Regions from separate parts of the Kitasatospora sp. NPDC093102 genome, predicted to be linked through region 1. Evidence: riboswitches for the same ligand, from Rfam matches in the RefSeq annotation. Region 1 holds a riboswitch; each other region holds the start of a gene.
What was found. Region 1 has a riboswitch for cyclic di-AMP ahead of AB0O11_RS11770 (glycoside hydrolase family 16 protein). Riboswitches for the same ligand answer to the same signal wherever they lie in the genome.

Region 1 (7,251 bases):
CCGCCGCCGCCGCGACCGCGGCGATCCGGGTGGCCCTGGAGCAGTGGGCCTCCTCCGACGCGCCCCTCGCCGGTCCGGGCTCCCCGCGAGACCTCGGTGCGCGCTGCATGCGCGAACTCACGGCGGGGCTGCGGCTCTGGGAGCGGGTGGGCTGAGCCCGGCCTGTTCCCGGCCGGCGGCGTGGGCGGTGGCGGCCCGCGACAGGTGACAACTTTCAGATGACAGATTTCGAAATCTGTCATCTGAAAGTTGTCATTCGTCTGGCCTGCTCCCCGCAACCTCCCAGCCGCGATCGGCGTCCTCCCAGCTGGCGTTAGGGTTGGTCCTCGCGCCCCGGCGGGGGAACCGGGGTGGCCTCCTCGGATGTCCCCAGCGGAGGGGACTGGAGTTCGAGGCGTGGGAGCAAGAAGGACATGGGTCTGACGAGCCACAAGGTGCTGGCGCTGACCGCACTGATCGCGGTCGTGATGATGGTCGGCACGGTCTGGTTGTGGCCCAGACTCGCGAAGAGGACCTGGCAGGCGGTGCTCGGCCGGATCGGCGCGCTGCTCGCCACCCAGCTCGCGGTACTCGCCGCGCTCGGCCTGGTCGCGAACAACTACTTCGCCTTCTACAGCAGTTGGGACGACCTGCTGGGTACCGGCGACACCGGCCCCGTGGTCATCCACAACAAGGCGGACGCCTCCGGCCGGCTGATGGTGGAGACGATGGGGCAGGCCGCGGTCAAGGGCGGTGGCGCGATGGGCCGCGAGCCCGGCCAGTCCGGCGAGATCCGCAAGGTCCGGATCGACGGCGCGGTCAGCAGGCTGTCCACCGAGGGCTACGTCTACCTGCCCCCGCAGTACTTCCAGCCGGAGTACGCCCAGAAGCAGTTCCCGGCCGTGATCGTCAGCACCGGATTCCCAGGAATCGCCGAGAACCTGATCACCCGCTTCAACTACCCGGGTGCCGCGCTCAAGCTGCTGCAGGAAGGGCGGATGCAGCCGACCGTCATGGTCCTGGTGCGTCCCTCGCCCGCGTTGCCGCAGGACACCGAGTGTGAGGACGTCCCGAACGGCCCGCAGTCCGACACCTACTTCACCAAGGACGTGCCCTCGGCGATCCAGGCCAGCTTCCGGGTCTCCAGCGACCCGCAGGCCTGGGCCTTCATGGGCAACTCGACCGGCGGCTACTGCGCGCTCAAGCTGGCCATGCGCCACCCGGACGTCTTCCCGACCGCCGTCGCCCTCTCCGCCTACTACGACGCCGCCGACGACCCGACCACGGGCGACCTGTTCGGCGGCAGCAAGCAGCGCCGCGACGAGGCCAACCTGTTGTGGCGGCTGAAGAACCTGCCGCAGCCCAAGGTGTCCGTGCTGCTGGCCGGGACCAAGAAGGGCGACGGCAACTACCGGCAGGAGACCGAGGCCTTCGTCGACGCGGCGCAGAGCCCGATGAAGGTCTCGTACAGCATGCTGGAGAACGGCGGCCACAACTTCGAGACCTGGAGCGCCCTGCTGCCCTCCTCGCTGGAGTGGCTGTCCCAGCACCTCAAGGTGCCGAACCAGACCGTCTGACGGGGAGCGGCACCAGAACCAACTGCCCGGACCGCCCGGACCATCCGAACAGGCTGGGCAGAAGACCGAACCCCCGGGGCCACGGCCCGGGGGTTCGGTCGTTCACGAGCCGTACGGATCCCGCCCAGCGGTCCCGCCGCTCAGGCCACCCGCTCCAGCGTCCCGGTGTGCAGCTCGCCGACCCGGCCGCCCTCGCCCTCGAAGGTCCAGAAGGCCCGCACCGTCAGCCTGCCGAGGTCCATCACGTGGCTGACGGTGATCCCGCTCTGCTCCGTCCAGCTGACGAAGTAGATCTCCGGCGCGACCTCGGCGACGTGCAGCCGCACGTCCTCCCACTGGCCCGCGGACTCGCCGAGGCCCTCCCAGCGCAGCCGCGTGCCGTCGGCCGAGTAGGTGTTGCGGAAGGCCGCGCCGTTGTCGGCCCGGAAGAGGTAGGTACGGCCGGCGAAGGCGGGCAGGGGCGCGGTCATGGTGGGGCGGGTCCTCGTTCCTGTTCGGTCGTGGCGAGCATCCGGTCGGGCTCGCCGCTCTTGTGCACAGCGGCTGATGTCAGGCTTCCAATTTATCCGACCGGGCCCACTCGGTCAGGCGCTCGCCACGGTACGGTCCGCCACCACGCGGCCGCCCGGATGTGCGACCGGCACATGGGCGGGAGCGCGCGCCGGTTCTGCCGTCCGGCCATGAGACGCACCCCCACACACCGACCTGCTGCGGCGCGTACACCGCGCAGTACGGGGTGGACACCACCGCGCCGCCTGGCCCGCCTTGGCCCTCCCGCTCCCGGAAATTGATCAACTCGACTGCCACGCAGCGTCGTTGATCGACACCACTGTGAGCTGCGCGACAACCCGCCCGGCCGAGTTGTCCGCACACGTACGACCCACCTAGCCTGCAACGGTCGTCCGCCCTCGCGGACCCCGCCGCCGGGACGCCGAATCCTGTCCACCCGCTGGCGGGTCGCCGAGCACCACAGCGGACGGGAGCGGGGGAACCACGGTCAGCGCCCGGCCCGTACACCACGCCACGGCGTACGGGCCGCGGCCAGGGGTGAAGCCGCTCCGCAGGCGGCCGGGCGACCTCAGCCCGAACCCGACAACTCACCTCGCAGGCGTCGCAGAGGTCACCCCATGCCCAAGCCTGCCAGCTCGACGCACCGGCCGGCGCCCGCGGCCGCCCGACGCCGTGGACCGCGCCACGCCCGTCCGTCCCACCGCGGACGCAACGCCGCCCTCGCCGCCACCGGGGCGTTCGCCATCAGCGGCGCCGGGCTGCTCGGCCTGTCGGCGGTCACCGGTGCCCAGGCCGTCATCGCGCCGGCCGTCACCCAGGACCGGCTCGGCCCCGCCACCATGGTCGCGGGCAGGGCCGCCACCGCCTCGCTCGGCCTGCACTCCTCGGCCTGCTTCACCGCGAAGACCGTCGGTGTGGGCGTGCGCGACGCGCGCGGCAACAACCTCGACTTCCCCGGCAACGCCTCCGACGTGCGGATCTGCCCGAGCGGGGTCGACTTCACCAGCGGTGCGCGCGCCCTGCCCGCCGGGACGTACACCCAGTTCGGCTTCTGGCAGGACCTCGGCGGCGCCTGGCACAACCTGCCCTCGCAGCAGCTGGTCGTCTCCGCCGCCGGGGCGTCTACTCCGACCCCGACCCCGACCCCGACGCCGACGCCGGCCCCGACCTCGACCGCCAAGCCGACCCCGACGGCCAAGCCGACCGCGACCACCGCGACCACCGCGACCACCGCGACCACCGCGACCACCGCGACCACGTCGAGCCCGACGACCACGTCGACCCCGAGCGCCACCCCGAGCCCGAGCGCCCCGGCGCCGTCCTCCCCGGTCGCCGGCAAGTCGCTGACCTGGTCGGACGAGTTCAACGGTGCGATCAGCTGGGGCCGGCGCTGGGTCGGCGACAAGAGCACCGCGTACAAGTACGGCAACCACAACCCGGGCGACAGCAAGCTCGACTGGCTGAACAGGAACAACGTCAGCGTCGCCGACGGGGTCGCCACCTTCACCGCCACGCCCGGCGGGCCGGTCCTGGAGAACGGCAAGCAGTCCTGGAACACCGGGTTCCTGACCACCGAGGGCTCCAACGAGGGCTTCCAGGTCAGGACCGGCGACTACGCCGAGACCCGGGTCAAGCTGCCCGCCGGCAGCGGCGCCTGGCCGGCCCTGTGGACCTGGAAGAACGGCAACGGCGAGGTCGACTCCTTCGAGTACCACCCCGACAACCCGAACCTGCTGGAGCTGACCAACCACGTCAACCCGGGCAACGCGAGGTACCACACCGACGCGAGCGCCATCGCGAAGGACCGGTGGGTGACCATCGGCACGTACTACGGCGCCGACTCGGTGGACTGGTACGTCAACGGCGTCAAGGTCTTCTCGGACGGAAAGGGCGTCGGCGCCAACTGGTCGGCGCACCTGATCCTCAACCTCTCGGTGTGCGCGGGGCAGTACCACCCCGCGCCGCAGGGGACCGCCCCGATCACCTTCGCCGCCGACTACGTCCGCGTCTACCGGTAGGACCGGGCCACGGGCAGGACGGTCCCGCCGGTCGGGCCGGCCCCACCGGCAGGACGGCGTGACTCAGGAGGCGGCAGTCGTCTCGACCACCGTGATGTCGAACGGCTGCCGGTTGTTGCCCTCGTTCCGGTCGTCCGCGCCGCGCACCACGACCGAGCCGCCGCTCAGCCTGCCCGCCGGCAGCTCCGGGTCGAGCCGGACCGGGATGAGGGCGGTCGCGCTGCGCCCCTCCCGCAGTCCGGGCCCGAACACGCACCGCACGATGCGGCGGTGGCCCAGCACCCGGCAGTCGGAAGGGAAGTACGGGCCCTCCGGGCTGACGCCCTCCGGCAGGGTGACCACGACCGTGAAGGGGGAGGCGGTGGTGTCCGGGCCCCCGTTGCCGACGAAGGCGCGGACGGTGGTGGTGCCGCCGGGGGTGGCCGGGTCCGGGGCGGTCCGGACCACCTCCAGGTCGGAGTCGGACGAGCGAGCGGCGGCCGGCGCGGGCAGCGTGGAGGCCTCGGGTCCTGTGCCCGTCGCTGCTCCGGGCTTCGCCGGGGCGGGCAAGGTGGACACCCCGGACGCGCCCGTCGCGACGACCTCCACCGCGGGCCGGGGCTCGGGCTGCCGCAGCGCCCAGGACGGGTCGGTGGCCAGCACCGTCACCGCGCATCCCGCCGCCAGGGCGGCGACCAGTGCGGCCCCGCCGAACCCCCGGTCTCTCGCGGCAGGCCGTGCGCCACCGCTCCGCACGTCACTGCCCGGTACGTGGCCGCCCGGTGCCTCACCGCCCCGAACGTCCCGGTGCTGCTGCTCCATCCCCGCTCACCCTGCCCTCGCGTCCCGGCCGTCCGCGCCGTCGCGGGCGGCGTCGGCACCAGGGTGGCGGAGCCGGCATCGGAGCCCGGGGGCAACCCGCCCGTCGTCCGCCCGAACGGATGAAGCGGCGCGCCGCCCCGACCCGGTGGTCCGACAAGGGGGGTTGACGGGGTGTCAGGGGGCGAGGACCTGCCCCAGCCGGGTCGCGATCCGGTGCATCACCGGGACCAGTGAGGCGGCCCCGGCCTGCCCCTCCAGGGCCCGGATGCGAGCCTCCGGGCCGGAGACCGAGAGCGCCGTGGGTGTCGGCGCGCCCGGGACGGCGAGCGCGATGCAGCGGACGCCGATCTCCTGCTCCTGGTCGTCGACCACGTAGCCGCGCTCGCGCGCCTCGACGAGCTGGCGCATCAACTCCTGCGGGTCGGTGACCGTGTACTCGGTGTGCGCGGGCAGCGGGTTGGGGCCGAGGGCGGCGCGGGCCTCGTCCTCGGGCAGCTGGGCGAGCAGCGCCTTGCCGACGCCGGTGCAGTGCGGCTGCACCCGTCGGCCGACCTCGGTGAACATCCGCATCGAGCGGCGCGACTGGACCTGGCCGACGTACACCACCTCGCCACCCTCCAGCACCGCCAGGTTGGCGGTCTCGCCGGTGGCCTCCATGAGTTCGGCCAGGTACGGGCGGGCCCAGCTGCCGAGCAGCCGGCCGGCCGTTTCGCCGAGGCGGATCAGCCGGGGGCCCAAGGTGTAGCGGCGCGCAGTGTCCTGGCGGACATAGCCCTGCTGGACGAGGGTACGAACCAGTCGGTGGATGGTCGGCATCGGGAGGCCGGAACTGGTGGAGAGCTCGCTGAGGGTGGCCACACCGCCGGAGTCGGCCAGCGCCTCCAGGAGTTGGAAGGCGCGTTCGACGGACTGTACGCCGCCGCCCGTGCGGTCGGCGCCTGTCGTCGATGCTGGGTCGGGGGTCGCAACCACCGGCGTTCCCTTCGCTGTCGGGGAGGAGTAGAGTCCCGGCGACCTCTTCAACAAACCGTTGAAATTCTGTATCGCGGAAACTAGTCTCCACCTTACAGAATCGAACTCGCCGACAGGCGGGTTCCGATCGAGGAAGTTCCCCGAGGAACCTCCCACCGGAGCTCCCCTCGCCAGGCTCAACCGTCTTAGGAGTGTCCTGCTCATGGCTGCAGATCAGGGGCCCTCCCCCAGCCTCCGGCCGGGGGTACCCCCAACCGCCTCCTCTCTCGCCGCTCCGGTCGTCACTGTCGCCGGTCCTCGCGTCCACCGGGCGGAGGAGGTGCTCACGCCGGAGGCGATCGCCTTCGTCGGCGGGCTCCATCGCGCCTTCGAGGGGCGCAGGCAGGAGCTGCTGGCCAGGCGGGGGAGCCGCCGTGCCGAGATCGCCGCCGCCGGCACGCTGGACTTCCTCCCCGAGACCGCCGAGATCCGGGCCGGGGACTGGAAGGTCGCCGAGGCGCCCCGTGCGCTCCAGGACCGCCGGGTCGAGATCACCGGCCCGACCGATCGCAAGATGGTCGTCAACGCGCTCAACTCCGGGGCGAGGATCTGGCTCGCCGACTTCGAGGACGCCACCTCCCCGACCTGGGAGAACGTGGTCAGCGGCCAGGTCAATCTGATCGACGCCTTCGAGGGCCGGATCGACTTCACCAGCGAGGCGGGGAAGGCCTACACCCTCAAGCCCGCCGCCGAGCTGGCCACCGTCGTGGTTCGTCCGCGCGGCTGGCACCTGGACGAGAACCACCTGCTGGTCGACGGCGCCCCGGTGGCCGGCGCGTTCGTCGACTTCGGCCTCTACTTCTTCCACAACGCCGCCCGACTGCTGGCCAAGGGTGCGGGGGACCCGAACTCCGGCCCGTACTTCTACCTGCCGAAGACCGAGAGCCACCTCGAGGCCCGGCTGTGGAACGACGTGTTCACCCACGCCCAGGCCGAACTCGGCATCCCGCACGGCACGATCCGGGCGACCGTGCTGATCGAGACCATCACCGCCGCGTTCGAGATGGACGAGATCCTCTACGAGCTGCGCGACCACGCGGCCGGCCTCAACGCCGGGCGCTGGGACTACCTGTTCTCGATCGTCAAGAACTTCCGCGACGCCGGCGAGCACTACATCCTGCCGGACCGCAACAGCGTCACCATGGCCTCGCCGTTCATGTCCGCCTACACCCGGCTGCTGGTGCAGACCTGCCACAGGCGCGGCGCCCACGCGATCGGCGGCATGGCCGCGTTCATCCCGAGCCGCCGCGACCCCGAGGTCAACGCGGCCGCGCTGGAGAAGGTCAAGGCGGACAAGGACCGGGAGGCCGGCAACGGCTTCGACGGCTCCTGGGTCGCCCACCCCGACCTGGTGC
Region 2 (7,251 bases), on a different contig from region 1:
AGCAGGCGGCTGAGAAGTACAACGGCGCCAAGGAGCGGGCGGACCAGCTGCGCAAGCAGGCCGACCAGCTTCAGGACCAGGTGGCCCGCAGCCAGGAGCAGATGACCCAGCTCCAGGGTGGTCTCGCCGAGGTGGCGGGCGAGCAGTACCGCATGGGCGGCATCGACCCGTCCGTCCAGCTGATGCTCTCCTCCGACCCGTCCGGCTACCTGGAGAAGGCCTCCACCGTCCAGCAGGCCAGCACCAGCCAGGCCGAGGCGCTCAAGGGACTGCTGGACCAGCAGCGCCGGCTGGACCAGGAGAAGGCCGAGGCGGCCGCCGTGCTCGCCTCGCTGGACACCACCACCAAGGACCTGAACCAGGCCAAGGCGGACGTCAACACCAAGCTGAAGGCCGCCCAGGACCTGCTGAACTCGCTGAGCGCCGCCGACCGCGCCGCGCTGCGGGCCCAGCAGGCACAGGACGACCGCGCCTCGCGCGGCAGCGACCGGGTCGACCTCAGCAGTCTGCCGCCGGCCAGCGGCTACGCGGCCGTGGCGATGGCCAAGGCGATGAGCAAGCAGGGCTCGCCGTACGTGTGGGGCGCCACCGGGTCGACCACCTTCGACTGCTCGGGCCTGATGGTCTGGGCGTACGGGCAGGCCGGCGTCTCGCTGCCGCGCACCTCGCAGGAGCAGGGCCACTACGGCACCCGGGTGCCCTCGCTGGACCAGGCCCAGCCGGGCGACCTGGTGATCTACGGCAACGACATGCACCACGTCGGGATGTACATCGGCAACGGCATGGTGGTCCACGCGCCGCACACCGGTGACGTGGTGAAGGTGATGAAGGCCGACGCGATGTCGATCAACACCATCCGCCGGGTCTGACGGTCCGACACGCCCGAGGGGCTCCTCCGGGGCCTGTGAAAAGCGCCACCTCCGTGCGGGGGTGGCGTTCGGGTTTCCGGCTCCTTCGCGACCACATGCTGAGAACCGATCAGCCTTGCGTACGCCATTGGTTACCATCGGTCATTTTCACAAAGGAACTTGGGTAATCTTCCGTCTTTTTTCTGACAAGGATTTGAACGGATCACGGTTCAGTTACTAGGGTCGTGCCCCGAACCACCGCACTGTCGATCGCCCTGCCAGGGTGGCGGCGGTGGTTACCGCCGAGTTCGCGAGGCAGCGGGGCAGGTCGAAGCGACTGCCCGACAGGGGAGCCCAGTGGTCGGGGGCGCTGTGGAGCGGAGCCGGGGAACCACGTTCCTCCGGGGTGAATCGGCGCCAGGTCGGCCGATGGAACGGCCGTGAGGCGCCGTAGGGCATGCTTCCGGCCCGAACCCGTCAGCTCACCCGGTAGGCGGACGTAGGAAGAAGGAGTCCGCCTTCGTGGCGTCCCATCGTCGTCCCAAGCCCGCCGGTCGCGCCCGCGTCTCGATCCTCACCGGGGTCGCTGCCGCAGCCGTCGCCCTCTCCGCGCAGTCCGGTGCCCACGCCGACCCGCAGCCGACCAAGGAACAGGTCAAGGAGCAGGTCGACCAGCTCAACGAGCAGGCCGAGGTCGCGACCGAGAACTACAACGCCGCCCAGGCCAAGCAGCAGGAGCTGGAGAAGCAGGTCTCCGGCCTGCAGGACCAGGTGGCCCGTCAGCAGGCCCAGGTCACCGAGCTCCAGGGCGGCCTGGCCGAGATCGCCGGCGAGCAGTACCGCAACGGGGGCATATCCCCGACCGTCCAGCTGATGTTCTCCTCCAGCCCGGACAACTTCCTCAGCCAGGCCGGCACGCTGAACCAGGCCGGCAGCACCCAGAAGGGTCAGCTGAAGGAGCTCCAGGAGCAGCAGCGCAAGCTCGACCAGGACCGCAACGAGGCCCAGGGCAAGCTCGCCGAGCTGGAGTCGACCACCCAGCAGCTGAAGGCCTCCAAGGAGGAGGTCCAGGGCAAGCTGAAGGCGGCCCAGGACCTGCTCAACACGCTGACCGAGCAGGAGCGCCGGGCGCTCCAGCAGGCCGAGGAGAAGGCCGCCGCCGAGGCCCAGCTGAAGGCGGAGTCCGCGAAGCTCGACGCCGCGAAGGCCGCCGCCGACCGCGCCTCGCGCGACAACAGCCGCGGCGACCTCGCGGCCGGCACGACCACCGCTCCGGTGAAGGTGGCCGCCGGCAGCTCGCGCGGTGCCGCCGCGCTCTCGGCCGCCGCGTCCAAGGTCGGCAGCCCGTACGTCTGGGGCGCCACCGGCCCGGGCTCCTTCGACTGCTCCGGCCTGATGGTCTGGGCGTTCAACCAGGCCGGCGTGTCGTTGCCGCGCACCTCGCAGGCGCAGGCCTCGGCCGGCACCCGGATCGGTTCGGACATCTCCCAGGCCCAGCCCGGCGACCTGCTGATCTTCTACAGCGACGCCCACCACGTCGGCATCTACGCGGGCAACGGCCAGGTGCTGCACGCGCCCAAGCCGGGTGCGTCGGTGCGCTACGAGGCGGTCACCAACATGCCGCTGGCCTCCATCGTGCGGGTCTGATCCCGGCACGGACGCTTCCAGGCCCGGTCTTCCCCAGGGAAGGCCGGGCCTGCGGCTTTTCCGGCGGGGTCGACCTGATGTCCGATTAGGGGTCAAATATTCGAGTTGGGAGGGGTTTGGACTCGCTTGCCCGAACTCGCTAACGTCTGCCACCGGACTCCCGCTCGACGGCCGCCCGTCGTGGTGCGGCGGCGGGGGCCGCACCGCAGGATTGGAGCCGCTGCCGCCATGCCCGTGCACCGCCGTTCCCAACTGCTCACCCGGGCGCTGGTGCTGACCGCGGCCGCCGCCACCGCGCTGGGCGTGGCCGCCGGAGGCAGCGCCCAGGCCGCCCCCGGCAGCCCGGACCCGTCCGACCGCCAGGACGTCACGGCACAGGTGGAGCAGCTGTACGACGAGGCCGAGCAGGCGTCCGAGAAGGCCAACGCGGCGCAGGAGGCCCAGCGGCGGCTCCAGGGCGAGACCACGATCCTCCAGGGTGAGATCGCCGTCGCCCAGGACCAGCTCAACGAGCTGCGCGGCGACCTGGCGACGGTGGCCGGGGCCGAGTACCGCGGCGGCGGGATGACCCAGACCGCCCAGCTGATCCTCTCGCCCGACCCGGAGGGCTACCTGGCCCGCGCCCGCACCCTGGGCCAGGCCGCCGTGCGCCAGCAGGAGACCCTGCACGAGCTGGTCACCCGGCAGCGCCGGCTCGACCAGCGCCGCACCGAGGCGGCCGGCAAGCTCGCCGAGCTCGACCAGACCCGCCGCTCGCTCGCCGACAGCAAGCAGCAGATCCAGCAGCGGCTGGCCAAGGCGCAGAAGCTGTTGAACGGTCTGGGCGCCACCGAGCGGGCCCGGATGACGGCCCAGGACGCCCGGGACGCCGAGCAGCGCGCCACCCGGGGCACCGACCGGCTGGACCTCGGCACCGCCCCGCCCGCCTCCGAGCGCGGGGCCGCCGCGCTGGCGGCCGCGGTGCGGATGATCGGCTCCCCGTACGTCTACGGGGCCACCGGGCCGCACGCGTTCGACTGCTCCGGTCTGATGTACTACAGCTGGCGGCAGGCCGGAGTGACCCTGCCGCGCACCTCGCAGGCCCAGGCGTACGCCGGGCAGCGGATCAACCTGTCCGAAGCGCGACCGGGAGACCTGGTGATCTTCTACCGGGACATGCACCACGTCGGCATGTACGCCGGTGGTGGGGTGATCGTGCACGCCCCCCGTCCGGGTGCCAAGGTCCGCTACGAGAGCGTCTCCGCCATGCCGGTCTCCGGGGTGGTCCGGCTCTGAGCGCCCCGCTGTCCGGCCCTGCCGACCCCGCTGACCCCGCCGACCCCGCTGAGATAGCCCGGCCCCGGCCCCGCCCCCGCCGCGTGCTGTCCCGGCGGGGTGCGTTGCTGCTCGCGGCCGGCGGGCTGGTCCAGCTGTCGCTGCCGCCGGCCGTCCCGGCGGCGGCCCCGGCGCGGTCGGCGGACCGGTACGGCGAGGTGGCCGCCGCGCTCGCGGAGCGGGCGCGCTCGGCGGCGCCGTGGGCCGGGCTGCCGGTGGCCGAGACGGGGTACCGCAACCTGGTGCTCGCCGCCTCCGGCGGGCCGGAGCGGCTGACCGCCGCCGCCGACCTGGCGGTGCGGATCGCCGGGTACGACGAGTACCCGGTGGTGTACCCGCGCCGGATCGAGCTGGTCCGGGCCGGGGACGGCTGGCGGGTCGAGCGCGAGGAGAGCGCGGGCGGGCCGCCCGCGCCGTGGGACTTCGGGCCGCTCCGGTCGGCGCCGGGCGCCCACTGCCTGGTGCTCGGGCCGGTGGCCGGCCCCGACCCGGCCGAGCTGGTCGCGGTGGGGGACCGGGCGGTGCCCGCCGTCACCGAGGTCTGGGGCGGCGCCTGGCCGGGGCGGCTGCTGCTGGAGCGGCCCGCGACCGAGGAGCAGTTCGCCCGGCTGCTGGAGGGCGACCCGGACGGCTGGACGGGCATGGCGGCGGTCACCGTGGCCGCCCCCGGTGCGCCCTGGCACACCCCCTCGGACCGGGTGCTGGTCAACCCGGAGGCGTACGGGCGGCTCAGTGACTTCGGCCGCCAGGTGGTGATCACCCACGAGGCCACCCACGTCGCCACCAGGGCCGACACCCGGGCCTGGACCCCGCTGTGGCTCTCCGAGGGCGTCGCCGACTGGACCGCCTACCGGGACTCGGGCCGCAGCCCCCGGCAGATCGCCCCCGAGCTGGCCCGGGACGTCGCCGCGGGGAAGCCGCCGACCGCACTGCCCGCCGACCGGGACTTCGCCGCCGGGGCCACCGGCATCGCCCAGGCCTACGAGCAGTCCTGGCTGGCCTGCGAGCTGATCGCCCGCGTCCACGGCCCGCGGCGGCTGGTCGCCTTCTACCGGGCGATCGGCGCGGCCGACGGGCAGGGCGAGGAGCGCGAGCGCCGGACCGACCGGCTGATGCGCCGTGAGCTGGGCGTCGGCCTGGAGGAGTTCACCCGGCTCTGGCTGGAGCAGGTGGCGGCGCTGTGAGACGTGTCCGATCAGCGGCCGATCAGCGGCGCTGCTCGGCCGGGGTGCCCGGGTGGTCGATGCCGTCCAGCAGGTCCTGCTCGTAGGCGATGCCCGGACGCACCGGGTAGCCCGCGACGGGCAGCGCGGCGGGCTCGTGGTCCAGCACCACGGTCGGCGGCAGCGGCGCCTCGCCGCGGGTGGAGCGCCAGAGCCGGACGCAGGAGAGCACGGCCGCGGCCAGCAGCAGCAGGTTGCGCACGGCCAGCACGGTGACCGCCGCCGGGTCGCTGGCCAGGACCTGGGTGAACATGGTCGGGAACTCGACCAGGGTCAGCGGGCAGGCGAGCAGGATCAGCACCGCCACCGGCCGCTGGCTGCTGTTGCGCACGGTCAGGCAGACCGCCGCGACGCCGATCAGCCAGACCAGGTACTGCGGGCTGATCACCCGGCTGGTCACCACGAAGATCAGCAGCGCGCACAGCGCCGCGTCGTACATGGTGGCCGCGCTGCGGCGCTTGGAGGTGAAGCGCCACAGCAGCAGCCAGCCGAAGCCCAGCAGGGTGCCGGCCAACATCACCTTGCTGATCACGCTCACCCACGGCCCGAGCATCTCGGGGGAGCCGTAGTTCATGGTGACCTTGCCGTCCCAGGCCCCGGCGATCCGGGCGAAGTGCAGCGGCAGCGCGCCGAGCGATTCGACCTCGATGCCGCGGTCCTTCTGGAAGGCCAGGAAGTCGAAGGCGCCGTTCATCCCGGCCGCCAGCAGGAAGCCGATCGAGACGGCGGTGGACCCGGCCAGCGTCCAGGAGCGGCGGGTGCGGCGGCCGGAGGGAGTGCCGATCAGGCCGAGCAGCGGCCAGATCTTGACGATGCCGCCCAGGCCCAGCAGCAGCCCGCCGACCGCCGGGCGGCGGATCAGCGCCAGCAGGCCGGCCAGGGCGACCGCGGTGACGATGACGTCGAAGCGGTTGTAGATCATCGGGCCGAGCAGTGGGACGCCCACCACCCACAGCCAGGCGCCGGTCAGCGCCCGGCCCCGGCGCAGGCCGGTGCGCACCAGCAGCGCGGCCGCGGCCGCGTCGGCTATCCCGCAGATCACCCAGAACGAGACCAGGTACGACCAGGGCAGCAGGCCCGGCAGCAGGATCACCAGGGCGGCGCCCGGCGGGTACTGCCAGGTCACGTCGTCGAACGGGAAGGTGCCGGTCTGGAGCACGCCGTACCAGGCGTGGTAGATCATCCAGACGTCCGCCGTGACGTCCCCGCCGGGCGCCTTCAGCACGCCCGTCGCCAGCAGCACCAGCAGGGCGCGGGTGGCCACCCAGGTGGCTCCGAGCGCGGCGAGCGCCCCGAGCGGGCGGCCGAGGCGGCCGCGCGAAGAACCGGGCTCGGTGGCCGGGGCCAATTCCACTGCGCTCCCTCGTTCGTCTCGGACGTCCCCACCGGAGGCGTCGTATCGACGGACGCCCGGGCCGCCGCATCCGCGGCCTAGGTACTAGGACTGACCCGGGGGTCAAACGGTTGCCGTGCGCGGTTCCGTTCCCGGCGGGTCATGGTGTTGACCTATCGTACGGATCACCCAGCGGTACACCGCGCACCCCCCGACCGAACGAGCCGTGGCCTGATGCACAGAACCTTGATCGTCACCAACGACTTCCCGCCCCGCCCCGGTGGCATCCAGGCCTTCGTGCACAACATGGCCGTCCGTCAGCCCGCTGGCAGCGTCGTGGTGTACGCCTCGACCTGGCGGGACGGCAGCGAGGTGGCCCGCTTCGACGCCGAGCAGCCGTTCCCGGTGATCCGGGACCGGACGAAGGTGATGGTTCCCACACCCCGGGTCACCCGGCGGGCCGCCGAGATCCTGCGCGCGGAGCGGTGCGACTCGGTCTGGTTCGGCGCCGCCGCCCCGCTCGGGCTGATGGCGCCCACGCTGCGCCGGGCCGGGGCCGGGCGGCTGCTCGGCATGACCCACGGGCACGAGGCCGCCTGGGCCCAGCTGCCGGTCTCCCGGCAGCTGCTGCGCCGGATCGGTGCGGGCACCGACGTGCTGACCTACCTGGGCGAGTACACCCGCTCCCGGATCGCCGCGGCGGTCGGGCCGCAGGCCGCGGCCCGGATGGTCCAGCTGCCGCCGGGCGTGGACGAGACGACCTTCCACCCGGGCTCCGGGGGCGCCGAGGTGCGCCGTCGGCTGGGGCTGGCGGACCGGCCGGTGGTGGTCTGCGTCTCCCGGCTGGTGCCGCGCAAGGGCCAGGACACCCTGATCGAGGCGATGC
Region 3 (7,251 bases), on a different contig from region 1:
GATGAACTGCACCTCGTACGTGCGGATCAGCTGGGCGGCCTCCTCCAGGCCGACGTAGGTCTGGAACCAACCCGGCAGCACGTCGTTGAAGCTGTGCCACCAGCCGGACTTGTTGGCCTCGCGGACCAGGCCGAGCAGGGCTTCCCGCTCCGTCCCGTCGTCCACGCCGTACAGGCTGAGCAGGTCGGCGACGTCGCGCTCCTTGAAGCTGACGCGGCCGAGTTCCATGCGGCTGATCTTGGACTCGGAAGCCCGGATCGCGTAGCCCGCGTCCTCGCGGGTGATGCCGCGCGCCTCGCGCAGGCGGCGCAGCTGCGAGCCGAGGAGGATCCGGCGGACCATCGAGCCGCCGCCCGGCTGAACTGTGGTCATGCGGTCGAAACCTCCACCTAGGGCAAACAGCGCACAGTCTGCCATCAGTTGAGCGCTCACGGTGCCGATACTGACGGATGTTCCTATCAGTTCTGCACTCCATGCACCAGGATGCACGTGCATCCGGCGCTTGCATATGCCAATAGTGCGACTGCACGTGAATCGACTCTTGCATCTGCAGTGAGCGCACACCACCATGGTGCACGTGCACCTGCACATCCCTGGCAATCCCGCGGGCTCCGCGTCGACCCCACGCGCGACTCCGTGCACCGACCCGACGGCGTCCCCCGCGCCATCGGGCGTTCGAGTGCGCGCGCGCCTGGTCGAGGGGGCGGCCGAGCGGCCGAGCGAGTCGGAGGTGACCGGCATGACCCCGGCGGGTCCAGCCGTGTCCGCCCCCTTATGGGAGGAGCTCTTCATGAGCACCGGTACGGCCTTGGCGGTTGACCCCCATGTGGTCACCTGCACGCTCGCTCCTCGCTTCGAAGCCGTCAGAACCGCACGCGACTTCGCTCGGACCACGCTCCAGCGCTGGGGCCTGACGGAGCTGTTCGACGACGTCGCGCTGGTGGCCTCGGAACTCGTGACCAACGCGCTCCGGCATGCGATCGGCGCACGGCCCGACCCGTCGGGCGGCGCCCGGGGCGAGTACGACTTTCCCATACAGCCGACCGCGGACGGCCGGCTCCCGATCCGAATAAGCCTGGTGCACCGCGCACCCCAGGTGGTCTGCGCGGTGAGCGATCCGAGCAGCATCGGTCCGGTCGCCCGGGAGGCCGACTTCGTCGCCGAATCGGGCCGCGGGCTGCACCTGGTGGAGTCGTTCAGCCGCTCCTGGGGCTGGAATCCGCTGGGCACCGGCAAGGTGGTCTGGGCGATGTTCGAGGCGGAGGCGGTCGGCGGCTCCCCGCTGGACGGACACCCCGAACTCCGCGGCCGCTCACCGCTCGACGGCCCCGTCGACGTCGGCGGGCGGCATCGGCGCTCGGCCTAGTACTGCAACGGTGCCAGGACGGGCCCCGCGCCCAGCACGGACCCTGCGCCACACGGCGCGCGGCCGGCCGAGGGCAGCCCCGGGAGGACCACACCCCGGGCCCTTCCACCAGGCCCCGCCGAGGCCTCCCGGCGCCTCGGACCCGCGAGCGGCTCAGGGCGGCCGGGCGGATCCGGACCGGAGGAGGTCTCCGGAAAAGAGGTGTCCGGAAAAGAGGTGTCCGGAAAAGAGGTGTCCGGGAAAGAGGTGTCCGGGAAAGTGGCCGCCGGAGGAGAAGCATCCGGTGGAAAGGCATCCGGACGAGAGGCATCCTCAGGAGACAAAGACAAAGGCCGTCGTGGTGTCGGCACCCACGACGGCCCCCCGATGGTGGAGCACGGCGGCCGGTCAGACCGCCAGGTGGTCGAACTCCCCGTCCTTCGCCCCGAGCAGCAGGGCGGCGATCTCGGCCCGGGTGTAGATGAGGGCCGGACCGTCCGGGAACCGCGAGTTGCGCATCGCCACATCGCCGCCCGGCAGGGCCGCGAACTCGACACAGTTGCCCTGGGAGTTGCTGTGCCGGCTCTTCTGCCAGACCACCCCCTGAAGATCGGCGGCGGCCATCCCGTTGTAGGTGTCGTACGAGCCGTGCGTGTCCTGCGAGTCGTGCATAGAAATCTCCCGAAGAGCTCCGGAGTTGTCGTCCAGCGCGGCGCCCCCCGGCACCGCCGAACGAACGGACCGGCCCCGTACCGGTCCGGCACAACGCCTCACTTGACGCGATGATAGCCGCAGTGCACGTGCATCAGCACGGGACGTTGCAGGTGCACGAGGCCTTTTATCCGCAGCCCCGAACTCTTCACGGGCCCTTCTCCTGACGGTACGTAAACGGACATAGCCGATGGAATCACCGGGCTCGCGATAACCGGCCGTGAGCGCCTCCCCGCTAAATGTTGATCTTCGAATGCCGGGAGTCGCACCCCCGTGACCCTCCGTCAAGCCGCCCCCATGCTGTGAGACATCTCACGCACCGCAGATGCAACGCCCGACCCCTCGGATCACGTCGAGGCAACCACCGGCGACCGCCAGGGGGTTGGGTGAGGAATGTCCGGATTGTAGGCAATACGCCCGGACCGGCGCCGGAGACGCACCGAGTCCGCGCGGCGGCCACGCGAAACCCGAACGGCAGCCGACTGCAAGCCGGACGGGCCGATGTCCTACGATCTCCGGCATGAGCACCGCAGCCATCCCGGGCGCGCCACTGCCCGTCCGCACTCCAGGCTCCCGTGCGCGGGGGCGCCACCGTCGTCCCGAGCGCCCCGAGATCCCGGCCGGCGCCCCGGCCCTGGTGCTCGCCGTGCCCGCGACCGCCGGGCCCGAGTCCCGTTCGGTCGTCGAGGAGCTGCTCTCGATCGTCCGCACCGAGCAGAACGGCGTCCAGACCGCGGTCGGCTACCTCGCCGCCGGCGGCACCGAGGGCCCCGACGGCGAGGACCGCACCGTGTCCGAGCTGCTGACCCTGGCCGCCGAGGCCGGGCTGCCGATGCCCGTCCTGGTGCCGCTGGTCCCCGGCCCGCACAGCTTCCTGACCGAGCTTCACGCGATCGCCGCCGAGTACGGCGCGCCCGTCACCGACCCGCTGGGCCCGCACCCGCTGCTGGCCGAGGCCGTGCACGTCCGGCTGTCCGAGGCCGGGCTGGCCCGGGCCGACCGCGCCCGGCTGTTCGCCATCGCGACCGCCGCGGACGGCGTGGTGCTGACCACCGTCGGCGGCGAGGACGCGGCCGCCGCGGCCGGCATCACCGGCGTGCTGCTGGCCGCCCGGCTGGCCGTGCCGGTCGTCGCCGCCGCGCTCGACGTGCCCGGCTCGGTGGCCGCGGCCGTCAACCACCTCAAGGACACCGGCTCGCAGCGCCCGGCGCTGGCCCCGCTGGTGATCGGTCCGGAGGCGGACTCCGAGCTGCTCGCCACCGCCGCCGAGGAGACCGGCTGCCCGTCGGCCGCGCCGCTGGGCGCGTACCCGTCGGTCGGCCAGCTGATCGCCTCCACCTACCTGGCCGCACTGCCCGCGCCGTCCCCGGAGGACCTGGCGCGGGCCGAGGCGGAGGCGGCGGCCGCCGCCGAGGCCGAGGGGGCCGTGGAGGGCTCTCGCGGCGCCCACGCGGCCGCCGGGGGGACCGCCGGGCAGTAGTCGACACCGCGCGCCGGTTCGCGCGCACCGAAGGGTCCGGAACGGCTTGCGTTCCGGACCCTTCGCTCTACCCCTCCTGCCACGCGCGTCCCGTACGGGGGAGTCGAACGGCAATGAGATGGAATGTCCGTTCTGGCGCCATTTGAAAGGAAATGGGGATCGCCTGTCCGCGCGCGCGAATCGCGGCCACTCCCCCACTCTCCCGAGTGCACCGTTCCGCAATTCGACGCGCCGTCACACTCCTCCTGAGGCGAAGCCAGTTGTCGATTTCCGCAATGGCATTGCCTGAAAACGATCATTTACGATCATGATTAGCTGCAATTTTGGCAGTTCCCAATAAACCGTGATGCACGTCACAGTCATTTGCAGTTTGAACTTAAGTCTGATTAACGTGCTCCCCGTTCGTAACCACACGAACCCGGTTCATCCGCAACGCCGAGTCCTGCCGTCGGATGTCCTGGCATCGCGAAAACGCACACCACGGCAGGAGCGGGGGACCCACAGGTAAGTCGCCCCGGACCGGTCTCCGGAACGGTCCAGGGCTAGGGGTGAAGCCGCGCCCACCGCGCGGCCGGGCAACTCCAGCCCGAATCCGACAGCTCACCTCGCAGGCGTGGGAGAGGACCGCGTCTTCATGCTGCCCACCAACGGCACTCGTCCGTCCAGCCGCACCCACCGCGTGATCGCCGCCCTCGGCGTCGCGGGCGTCGGCCTCACCGTCCCCTGCCTCACCTCCGGCACCGCCTCCGCCGCCTCCGTCGCCACCTGGGACAAGGTCGCCCAGTGCGAGAGCGGCGGCAACTGGAGCATCAACACCGGCAACGGCTTCTACGGCGGCCTCCAGTTCACCTCCAGCACCTGGTCCGCCTTCGGCGGCACCACCTACGCGGCGCGCGCCGACCTGGCCACCAAGGACCAGCAGATCGCCGTCGCCGAGAAGGTCCTCGCCTCGCAGGGCCCCGGCGCCTGGCCGGTCTGCTCCGTCCAGGCGGGCCTCACCAAGGGCGGCGCCGCCGCGTCGGTCGACACCTCGGCGGGCTCCACCGCCGGTTCGTCCGCCGCCAAGCCCGCCCAGCAGAACGTCAAGCCCGCCGCTCCGGCCGCGAAGCCCACCGCCAAGCCCGCGCAGCCCCAGGCCCCGGCCGCCAAGCCCGCCGCGCCCGCCGCGCCTGCCGCGCCTGCCCAGGACAACGCGCAGGCCACCACCGGCTCCGCCGCCTCCGGCAGCCGGAGCGACTGGGTCCAGAAGCGCCAGCAGCAGGCCCAGGGCGGGGACTACACCGTGGTCGAGGGCGACTGGCTGTCCTCGATCGCCGACCAGCACAACGTGCAGGGCGGCTGGCAGCGGCTGTACGAGCTGAACCGCGGCACCCTGACCGAGGGCCCGGACACCATCTACCCGGGCCAGCACCTGTCCCTCGGCGGCAACGGCCAGGCCCGGGCCGACCAGTCCTCCACCACCGGCTCGGACTTCACCTGGTTCGACCGCTCGCAGAAGCCCGGCCAGTCCGCGAACGGCGGTGCAGTGAACGTCCGGCCGACCGCGCAGACCCAGGCCCCGGCTCCGGCTCCGGCCGCCAAGCCCGCTCCGCAGACCCAGACCCAGGCCCAGGCCCAGACCCCCGCCGCCACCGGCGGCATGGCCGCCGCGGTCTCCTTCGCCGAGTCGAAGGTCGGTCAGGCGTACGTCTACGGCGGCACCGGCAACGGCGGCTGGGACTGCTCCGGTCTGACCCAGGCCGCGCTGCGCGCCGCGGGCATCTCCATCCCGCGCGTCGCCGCCGACCAGGCCGCCGCCAGCACCCACGTCTCGCTGGACAGCCTCCAGCCCGGCGACCTGCTCTTCTGGTCCAACAACGGCAAGGACTCCGGCGTCTACCACGTCGCGATCTACGTCGGCAACGGCAAGTACGTCGAGGCCGCCAACCCGAGCTCGGGCGTCCGCAAGCAGAGCATCGCCAACTGGGCCCCGGACTTCGCCGGCCGGGTCTGAGGACGGAGCAACGGCCTGCGGGCTGCCGGTGACAGCCGGTGACAGCCGACGGATGACGAACAGCAGATAACAGGTAACAGATTTCAACATCTGTCATCTGTTGCCCGCAGGTCGTCATCCGAACACTGACCGCCCACCACCCCCGGGGAGAGTCTGGTCGCTCCTCCCCGGGGGTTCCGGCGTTCCCGCCGACGGTCCCGGGGCCCCCTCCGGCGGTTCCGCCATATCCCGTGGTGAATCCCCGCCCCAACGGGCATGCTGCTGCTCTGCACCCGAGGAGGAGTCACATGGCCCAGGTCACCGTCACCCTCGACGCGAACCTCGCGATCGACGCGATGATGCTCTCCGGTACCAAGAACCCCCAGGACGCCGTCGAACTGGTCCTGCGCGACTACCTGGCCCGCGGCCGCCGCACCGAAACCCGTACCGGCGAGGCCGCCGACGGACACCGTCTGACCGTCGACCGCCCCACCACCCAGGAGGGCTGACCGCCGGACGGCCCGCGACGGCCGACCGCGCGCACGCCGAACGGGCCCCGGAGAGCAACCGCCCTCCGGGGCCCGTTCGTTAGGCCGTGGCAGCCGGGGCTCAGCGTGCGCAGGCCCCGGTGGACCCGCGCATCACCAGCTCCGGCTGGAACATGAACTCGCCGCGCTGGGCCGCGTTTCCGCCGACCTCCTCCAGCAACGCGTCCACCGCCGTCGTGGCCATCGCCTCGACCGGCTGGCGGATCGTGGTCAACGGCGGCTCGGTGAAGGCGATCAGCGGCGAGTCGTCGAAGCCGACCACCGACACGTCCTGCGGCACCGACAGCCCGCGCTGCCGCACCGCCCGGATCGCCCCGAGCGCCATCATGTCGCTCCCGCAGACGATCGCCGTGCAGCCCTTGTCGAGCAGCGCGCCGGCCGCCGCGTGCCCGCCCTCCACGCTGAACAGCGTGTGGTGGACGAGGTTCTCGGCCTCCTCCCGGGTGCGTCCGAGCACCTCGCACATCGCCGCCGTGAAGCCCTCGATCTTGCGCAGCACCGGCACGTACCGGCGCTGACCGACGGCCAGCCCGATCCGCTCGTGCCCGAGCTCGGCCAGGTGCTGGACGGCCATCCACATCGCGGCCCGGTCGTCCGGCGAGATGAACGGCGCGTCGATCTTCTCGCTGTAGCCGTTGATCAGCACGAACGGCACCCCGCGCCCGGCCAGCCGGGCGTAGCGGTCGTGGTCGGCGGTGCTGTCGGCGTGCAGCCCGGAGACGAAGACGATGCCCGCCACGCCCCGGTCCACCAGCATCTCCACCAGTTCGTCCTCGGTGGACCCGCCCGGCGTCTGGGTGCACAGCACCGGGGTGTAGCCGTGCCGGCTGAGCACCTGCTCGATCACCTGGGCCAGCGCGGGGAAGATCGGGTTGCTCAGCTCCGGCGTGATCAGTCCGATCAGCCCGGCGCTGCGCTGGCGAAGGCGGGTCGGCCGCTCGTACCCGAGCACGTCGAGCGCCGCCAGCACGGTCTGCCGGGTGGCGGCGGAAACGTTCGCCTTGCCGTTGAGCACGCGGGAGACGGTGGCTTCACTGACCCCCGCCTGCGCCGCGATGTCTGAGAGTCGCGCCGTAGTCACGGTCCCAGAGCCTATTCCAACCACGTCAGACCGCCCACCAGCCGGTGCTGTCCGGGGCGAGCACCGTCTCGCCGCCGTCCACCACGAGGTCCGCCGAGGCCAGCAACAGCGTGC

Region 2: linked by a shared signal. The riboswitch ahead of AB0O11_RS04780 (NlpC/P60 family protein) and the one ahead of AB0O11_RS11770 (glycoside hydrolase family 16 protein) in region 1 are both predicted to bind cyclic di-AMP.
Region 3: linked by a shared signal. The riboswitch ahead of AB0O11_RS25340 (transglycosylase family protein) and the one ahead of AB0O11_RS11770 (glycoside hydrolase family 16 protein) in region 1 are both predicted to bind cyclic di-AMP.

The regions. Positions count from the first base shown of each region.
Region 1 is NZ_JBFBFA010000006.1:241,542-248,792, forward strand. It holds gene AB0O11_RS11755 (TetR family transcriptional regulator) at 1-155, shown strand, start outside; gene AB0O11_RS11760 (alpha/beta hydrolase-fold protein) at 414-1,556, shown strand; gene AB0O11_RS11765 (MoaF N-terminal domain-containing protein) at 1,697-2,026, opposite strand; cyclic di-AMP (ydaO/yuaA leader) riboswitch at 2,505-2,682, shown strand; gene AB0O11_RS11770 (glycoside hydrolase family 16 protein) at 2,684-4,084, shown strand; gene AB0O11_RS11775 (hypothetical protein) at 4,148-4,885, opposite strand; gene AB0O11_RS11780 (IclR family transcriptional regulator) at 5,060-5,857, opposite strand; partial or broken gene aceB (malate synthase A) at 6,150-7,251, shown strand, end outside.
Region 2 is NZ_JBFBFA010000002.1:314,665-321,915, forward strand. It holds gene AB0O11_RS04775 (NlpC/P60 family protein) at 1-869, shown strand, start outside; cyclic di-AMP (ydaO/yuaA leader) riboswitch at 1,207-1,360, shown strand; gene AB0O11_RS04780 (NlpC/P60 family protein) at 1,371-2,495, shown strand; gene AB0O11_RS04785 (NlpC/P60 family protein) at 2,724-3,770, shown strand; gene AB0O11_RS04790 (hypothetical protein) at 3,854-4,993, shown strand; gene AB0O11_RS04795 (glycosyltransferase 87 family protein) at 5,016-6,386, opposite strand; gene AB0O11_RS04800 (glycosyltransferase family 4 protein) at 6,600-7,251, shown strand, end outside.
Region 3 is NZ_JBFBFA010000023.1:12,050-19,300, forward strand. It holds gene AB0O11_RS25320 (helix-turn-helix transcriptional regulator) at 1-372, opposite strand, end outside; gene AB0O11_RS25325 (ATP-binding protein) at 791-1,366, shown strand; gene AB0O11_RS25330 (DUF397 domain-containing protein) at 1,754-2,017, opposite strand; gene AB0O11_RS25335 (hypothetical protein) at 2,577-3,536, shown strand; cyclic di-AMP (ydaO/yuaA leader) riboswitch at 3,999-4,163, shown strand; gene AB0O11_RS25340 (transglycosylase family protein) at 4,150-5,529, shown strand; gene AB0O11_RS25345 (hypothetical protein) at 5,817-6,017, shown strand; gene AB0O11_RS25350 (LacI family DNA-binding transcriptional regulator) at 6,118-7,137, opposite strand; gene AB0O11_RS25355 (glycoside hydrolase family 13 protein) at 7,163-7,251, opposite strand, start outside.